Regions from separate parts of the Bradyrhizobium sp. CCBAU 45394 genome, predicted to be linked through region 2. Evidence: riboswitches for the same ligand, from Rfam matches in the RefSeq annotation. Region 2 holds a riboswitch; each other region holds the start of a gene.
The links. Region 2 has a riboswitch for cobalamin ahead of WN73_RS30775 (TonB-dependent receptor). Riboswitches for the same ligand answer to the same signal wherever they lie in the genome.

Region 1 (2,262 bases), on a different contig from region 2:
CAATGCAACGTGTCTCGCTGATGTTGCTTTGCCGGTGCTTTTTCGGGGCAATCCCATGCGTCTGCTTGCGGTCCTCATCCTCGCGCTCATGACAGCGGCCTGCAACCAGGAGCAGGACATCACCGGCTCGACCGCAGCCTGCCCCGTGCGGAACTACAGCTCCTACAACCCCCGCGACATGAACCAGTGCGTGGCCGCCTGCAAGGCATGCGACCATGGCAACACGGTCACCTGCACCACGTCCTGCACGCTCAAGGGCGCGCACTGAGCGGCCAGCGGTTTGCAGAAGCTTGGGGGCCGGGATCGCCGGCCCTCTTGGGCATTGAGGGGTTGACGGTGTCGGGGCACCGGAACGATTCACCTGACATAATCATTGGTAGGAGCAGGCAGGACGCGGAGTCGGATGGAATGGGTATGCTCGATCCCGGCCGGTTTCTGGTGTCGTGCTCGCAGTGCGACGCGTGGCCGATGGCGGCCAACGTCAAACGCTCGAGCTGGTCGACGTCCCCGAGCGAGGTCCGCTTCGTGTGTCCGCGCTGTCGCCGCGAGGAGACCGCGATCATCTCCGCTTCGGGCGAATTGACGCCGATCCGGCGCATCGACATCCCGCCGCGCGACGTCACGGTGGCCTGGGCTCAGGCACAGCGCCAGAGAGGGCGGGCGTAGGCGGCCGCTCTATTGCGCGATCCCGTGTCGGAACACGGGCGATCGTCGGGCGTTTCCGCCCCAACATCACGTATCGAGGCCGGGCGAATGATCAGCGCGCATTTCGACACCCGTACACGGATCAACATGAAGCTGGCGCTGGATCGGATTTGCCGCAATCGGCCCAGGGGCGAGGATCATGGGTTCCGCAGGTCGGTCGCCGAGAACATCGTCCGCTGCGCGCTCGCGGGCCGAACCGGCATCGGTCAGCTTGTCGATGCCGGTGAGCGGGCGGTGGTCACGACGCGCGCGGTGCCGAAGCCTGACTGATTGTGTTTGCCTCGCGTTTGCAGCTCATCGTTCAACCGGTCGATTGACTCTCCGTACGGCCGCCTCGTAGATTGATCGGTGACGGTTCTCCGCACGGAGATCAAAAGGGAACGTGGTGCGAGATTGTCCCAACGCCGGGATTGTCCCAACGCCACGGCTGCCCCCGCAACTGTAAGCGGTGAATCTTTCGTCATATGCCACTGGGAATCTCGGTCCTGGGAAGGCGACGTAAGGTAACGACCCGCGAGCCAGGAGACCTGCCGTCAGCCGTGGTCACACGCGAAGATGTCGGTCGGGGAGTACAGGCATTAGCTTCACCGGAGCAATCGATTGCTCCGCCGTAAAGCCTCGTTCGCTGTGACGTGCCACTGACGTCATGCCGAGGTTACAACTGTGTCCCGTATTGTCTCTGCCGCCAGGCGCCTTCGCGCCGGCATCGTTGCTGCCGTTTTCCTCCATGCGATCGATCTCCCCACAGCTTTCGCGCAGCAAGCCGCCGCCGAGCAGCTGCCGCCGGTCGAAGTGACCAGGCCCGACGATCAGAACCGCACACGCGCCAGGGCGATCGGCGATGGCGACACGGCGAGGCTGCGAGCCCCGAGCGGAGCGCCGGCAGGCAATGGCGCCGGCTCGTCCGGCTCCGGCGACGAGGCGGTCGCCGGCAACGGAGGCATCGTCGGGGCCGCCGCGACCGTCATCACGGCCGCGGATATCGCACATGCGCCCTCGCAGACGCTTGCCGAGATCATCGCGACGCAAGTCCCGGGTGCCCAGATCACGACGCTCTATGGCGGCCAGATCGGCGCGAAGACCAGCGTCGACCTGCGCGGCTTCGGCGCGTTTGCCACTGCCAATTCGCTGGTGCTGATCAACGGGCGGCGGCTGAACGACATCGACATCGCGCAGGTGGACCTCTCCACTGTCCCGCTCAATTCCATTGAGCGTATCGAGATCACGCGCGGCAATGCCGGCGCGGTGCTCTATGGGGACAATGCGGTCGGCGGCGTGATCAACATCATCACCAGGAACGGCGTCGGCGGGCCGCCCGTTGCCGCGCGCATCGAGGCCGGCTTCGGCTCGTTCGACACCAGGCTTGGCAATGTCTCGACGTCGCTCAATTCCGGTCCGTGGTCGACCTCGTTCTACGGCAATGCCGTCAAGACAGACGGCTACCGCGACAACAATCGCCTTGTCCAGGAGAATGGCGTCGGCAACCTGAACTACACGACATCAGACCTGACTGCTTTCGTCACCGTTACCGGCGACAATCAGGAGCTGCGATTGCCG
Region 2 (2,262 bases):
AAGCGCTCGCGATACACTTGGTTTTTCGTGGAATCGAACGCCTCGATCTCGTTGTTGAACCACGACCGCTCCGCGCCGTAACCATAGGCCTGGCTCTTCAGCGTCAGGTCCGGCGCCAGTTTCAGCTCGAAGCCGCCGCGCAACCAGACCTCTTGCGCTACGTTTCGGTTGTCGAGAACGTTGTAGTTGGTGTTGAAGGTGCGGTCGTCGATCGTGACGGCCCCGAGGTCGGTCCTGTTGAAGTAGGTGCCGGAAACAATCCCCGTCGTCGCATGCGAGCCGCTGAAAGCGATCGGCACCAGCGGCGCGCCCCAATAGGCCTTCCCGCGATCCTCGCGGTACTCGATCGCACCCCAGACCTTGAGGCTGTCGGAGATGCGGTAGTTGAGCTGGCCGGACACGTCGAGCGTCTTGGTGTTGGTGTCGTCGACAAAGCCGTTGAGCGAGGAGCGGCTGATGTCGAAGCGGTAGTCGAGGCCCTGAACGTTGGTGCTGCCGCCCGAGCCGTAATGCGCGCGGAACGAGTTCAGGGAGTCGTACGAGAAGTCTGCCTCGTTGCGGATCGCTCCGGTGTGCGGCTGCTTGGTGACGAGGTTGATCGAGCCGCCGGCGGCGCCCTCGCCCGAGATCAGCGAGGCCGGGCCCTTCAGGAATTCGACGGCCTCCAGATTGGCGGTGTCCATGATCCGCGAGGTCATGTTCTGCGGGCCGATCTTGATGCCGTTGTAGAGCGTGTTGATCTGGCTGTTGGTGAAGCCGCGCATCGAGAAGCCCGCCGGCTCCCCCGGCGCGTCGCCGGAGGTGACGCCGACTGCGCCCTGCGCCACCTCGGACACGATGCGATAGCCCTGCTCGCGCATGGTCTCGGCCGAGATCACCTCGACGGTCGCGGGCGTCTCGCGCACGGTGAGGCCGAGACGCGAGGCGCTCTCGGCCACCGCATTGCTGTTGAGCGGCGTTGGCGCCGCTTCGCCTGGCACGGCGGGCTTGGGCGCCGCCGATGCGGCCGCTGGCCTCCGCGGCGTCGCGCGGCGCGCGCTCTGCGCGTCCCGGCCAGCCGGCTTGGCCTGCTTACGGGACTGGGCGGGCGACACCTCGACAGGCGGCAGCGGTTCGCGGACCTGCTGCGCCAGCGCGGCGGGCAGATCGGCGACTGTAAACGACGTGAGAGCAGCAGAGGCGAGCAGGAAACGCGACCGTACAATACGGATAGAAGACACAGCGGGACCTCGGTATGACGTCAGTGGCACGTCACAGCGAACGAGGTCTCACCTTTGGCCTTTCAGCCGTCCGATGAAGCCGAATGTCTGTACTCCCCGACCGACATCTTCGCGTGTGACCACGGCTGACGGCAGGTCTCCTGGCTCGCGGGTCGTCACCACTTCGTCGCCTTCCCGGGACCGAGGACCCAGTGGCTTCTGACGAAGGATTATCCGCTTACAGTTGCGGGGGCAGCCGCGGCATTGGGGAAACATCCCCGCACCGCATTCCCTTTTCATCCCCTCTCGGGGGAAACCGTCGCGAGCATCTAGGATTACGATCGAGACAGAGTCAATGTGGCAGTTGCGGCGTTATTGCCACAGCGACCAACTTCCTTGGAGATAAGCATGGAAGGCGAGACCTTCCTCTGGCTGATACGCCATGCACCCGTCGACGGCGTCGCGGGGACGATTCACGCGCCGGACGCGCCCGCCGATCTCGGCGATCGCGCGCAACTGCAGGCGTTGCGGCAGCGCCTGCCGCGGGACTCTGCGAGCTATGCCAGCCCGTCGCGGCGCACGGTCGAGACGGCGCGCGCGCTGGGGCTCGAACCGGATCTGGTGGGCAACTTCAGCGAACAGGATTTCGGCGACTGGACCGGCCGGCGACATGACGAACTCGCCGCGAGCGGCGGCGAAGCCTACGCGCAATTCTGGAGCGACCCTGCGCACCTGAGACCACCGGGCGGCGAAAGCTTCGAAGATCAGGTCGCGCGCGTCCACCTGGGCCTGTCACGGATCGGAGCCGGGCCAGCTACGCTCGTCGTGCATTCCGGCACAATCCGCGCCGCACTGTGCATCGCGCTGGATCTTGCGCCGCAAGCCGCCCTGCGCTTCGTGATCGATCCGCTGTCGCTCACCAGGATCGACCGGCTCGCGATCGGCTGGCGCGTCGTGTCGGTCAATCAGCGCGTGGTGTGAGCCCGATCAGGCCGGGCGATCCGGCACATTGGCCTGCGCGAACGTCGCCATGCCGTTGTGAAGCGCACAGGCCGATCGCACC
Region 3 (2,262 bases), on a different contig from region 2:
GAATTCGGAGCACGTTTGCCGCCATTGAACCGTTTGGTTCGGTTGCAGGAATGTGGGCTTTCGATCTCTGCCATGCCTTTGGGCGCTTGTGGCCACGGGGCCGCGGCGCGTTTGGCGCTCCTTTCGCGATATGCGGCGGCTCCGGAAGTCGAGAGCAGCCTCAGTCAGCTGCGGTTTGCACTCGATGGCCAACGACGCCAAGCCGATCTTTACGCCGAGCATTTGGAGTCTGGCTCGCACCGCAAATCAACATGCTCGCCGGTATGTTGCTGACTTTCGCCAGGTGTCTTAGGCCTATTCAATACGGATCCTGTTGGTCGAGAAGGCGGTTGGATGGCGGACGTGCTCGATGAACCGCTGGGAAGCCGGGACTCGCATCAAATGCGTTCTGCTCGAGGCAGCAGTCCCGACCGCGCAAGCCGCATTTGCCCCTTCCACCGATCTGGCGTGCGGCCCCACGCGCACGCAGCTCCGATGGTCATTCCGACATCGCTGATTGGAGAGCGCTTCTACATCGTGGTCAACGAAAGAGATGCACGTCATTCCCGTAGCAGATGTCGCAGCGTTAGCTTGAGATATAATCTGAGAGGTTGACGGAAGAGTTCTCTTGCCGATAATCCAACTCGTCGAGGTTCTCCGGTTTGCATTTGATCCGGAGCTAAGAGGGAAGCCGGTGAAAATGCCGGCGCTGCCCCCGCAACTGTGAGCGGCGAGCCGCTGTCCAACGATGTCACTGAAGCCTGCGCGGCTTCGGGAAGGCCGGACAGCAGCGATGACCCGCGAGCCAGGAGACCTGCCCCGACATCTATTCGTCCGCGGGCGGGGTGTCCCGGTGGTGCGCTAAGCAGCCGTCGCACGCGCGACTTCCCCTGCCTGCGTCCGCCATGGCCTTTGCCCCCAACATGGGGTTAACGCTATGTCTCTTCTCTCCCTTCCGGTTGCCACGCTCGGAACGCCACGCATGGGTCCAAGGCGCGAGCTCAAACGCGCTCTCGAAAGCTATTGGGCCGGAAAAAGCAGCGAACAGCAGTTGCTCGAGGACGCAGCTGGCCTGCGTGCCGCGAACTGGGCTCGTCAGAATTCTATCGGCGTCACGGTGATTCCATCGAACGATTTCTCGCTGTATGACCAGGTGCTCGACACAAGTGTCATGGTTGGCGCCATCCCGGGCATCTACGCCTCGAAAGCCGAGTCCGTTTCGCTCAAGACGTACTTCGCCATGGCCCGCGGTTCACAATGCGACGACCAGGATGCGAGTTGCGGTCACGGACCGCGCGGATTTGGCGCACCCGCGCAGGAGATGACCAAGTGGTTCGACACCAACTACCACTACATGGTCCCCGAGTTTCACGGGGGACAGACTTTCAGACTGTGCTCTCGCAAGCCGATCGAGGAGTATGAGGAAGCTAAGGCCCTTGGCTTCCAGACCCGCCCTGTCCTGATCGGGCCGGTCACATTCCTAAAGCTCGGCAAGAGTGCCGATCCTGCGTTCCAGCCACTCTCGCTACTGGACGATCTGATACCGGTCTATATCGAGGTCCTGCAGGAATTGGCCAAACGCGGGGCAAAGTGGGTTCAGTTCGACGAGCCCTGCCTGGTTCTTGATCTGGGCGAGGTGGCGCGAAAATCCTTGCTACATGCTTATAACCGGCTCGCGAAGGAGGGGCCGGCCATCAAGATCATGGTTGCCAGCTATTTCGGCGACCTAGGCGACAATCTGGACACCGCCTTGAGCCTTCCAGTTGCCGGACTGCACCTCGATCTGGTTCGAGCGCCAGAGTTATTGGATCAGATCATCGCTGGCGGCCGAAGTGATCTTGTCATGTCTCTCGGTGTCATCGACGGCCGGAATGTATGGCGGTCGAATTTGTCGTCGCTCCGCCAGCGGCTGGAACCCGCGATTGCGAAGCTTGGCAAGGATCGTGTACAGATCGCCCCATCCTGTTCGCTGCTTCATGTGCCGGTCGATGTTGAACTCGAGACCGGACTCGCTTCCGACGTCAAGCGTTGGCTTGCTTTCTCGGTTCAGAAGATGCATGAGCTTGCAACCCTGGCGCGGGCACTCGCAGGCGACCAGAATGCTGCGCTAGCTCTTGCCGAGTCGGAATGTGCCGCGACTGTCCGCCGGACTTCCCCGAAAATCCGTGATGCCAATGTCGCTGTCCGGATGAGAGCGATCGACCAGACCATGCGCCGGCGCGCCAGCCCATTTGCCCGTCGTGTCGAGATCCAAAGCAATCGTTTCGGACTACCGGCTTTCCC

Region 1: another riboswitch for cobalamin. It lies ahead of WN73_RS40690 (TonB-dependent receptor); the one in region 2 lies ahead of WN73_RS30775 (TonB-dependent receptor).
Region 3: another riboswitch for cobalamin. It lies ahead of metE (5-methyltetrahydropteroyltriglutamate--homocysteine S-methyltransferase); the one in region 2 lies ahead of WN73_RS30775 (TonB-dependent receptor).

The regions. Positions count from the first base shown of each region.
Region 1 is NZ_LBIX01000176.1:685,189-687,450, reverse strand. Features, by position in the region: gene WN73_RS40705 (hypothetical protein) at 56-268, shown strand; gene WN73_RS40700 (hypothetical protein) at 409-666, shown strand; gene WN73_RS40695 (hypothetical protein) at 754-975, shown strand; cobalamin riboswitch at 1,041-1,254, shown strand; gene WN73_RS40690 (TonB-dependent receptor) at 1,369-2,262, shown strand, end outside.
Region 2 is NZ_LBIX01000172.1:255,659-257,920, reverse strand. Features, by position in the region: gene WN73_RS30775 (TonB-dependent receptor) at 1-1,220, opposite strand, end outside; cobalamin riboswitch at 1,334-1,535, opposite strand; gene WN73_RS30770 (histidine phosphatase family protein) at 1,608-2,180, shown strand; gene cobT (nicotinate-nucleotide--dimethylbenzimidazole phosphoribosyltransferase) at 2,187-2,262, opposite strand, start outside.
Region 3 is NZ_LBIX01000119.1:1,663-3,924, reverse strand. Features, by position in the region: cobalamin riboswitch at 613-815, shown strand; gene metE (5-methyltetrahydropteroyltriglutamate--homocysteine S-methyltransferase) at 917-2,262, shown strand, end outside.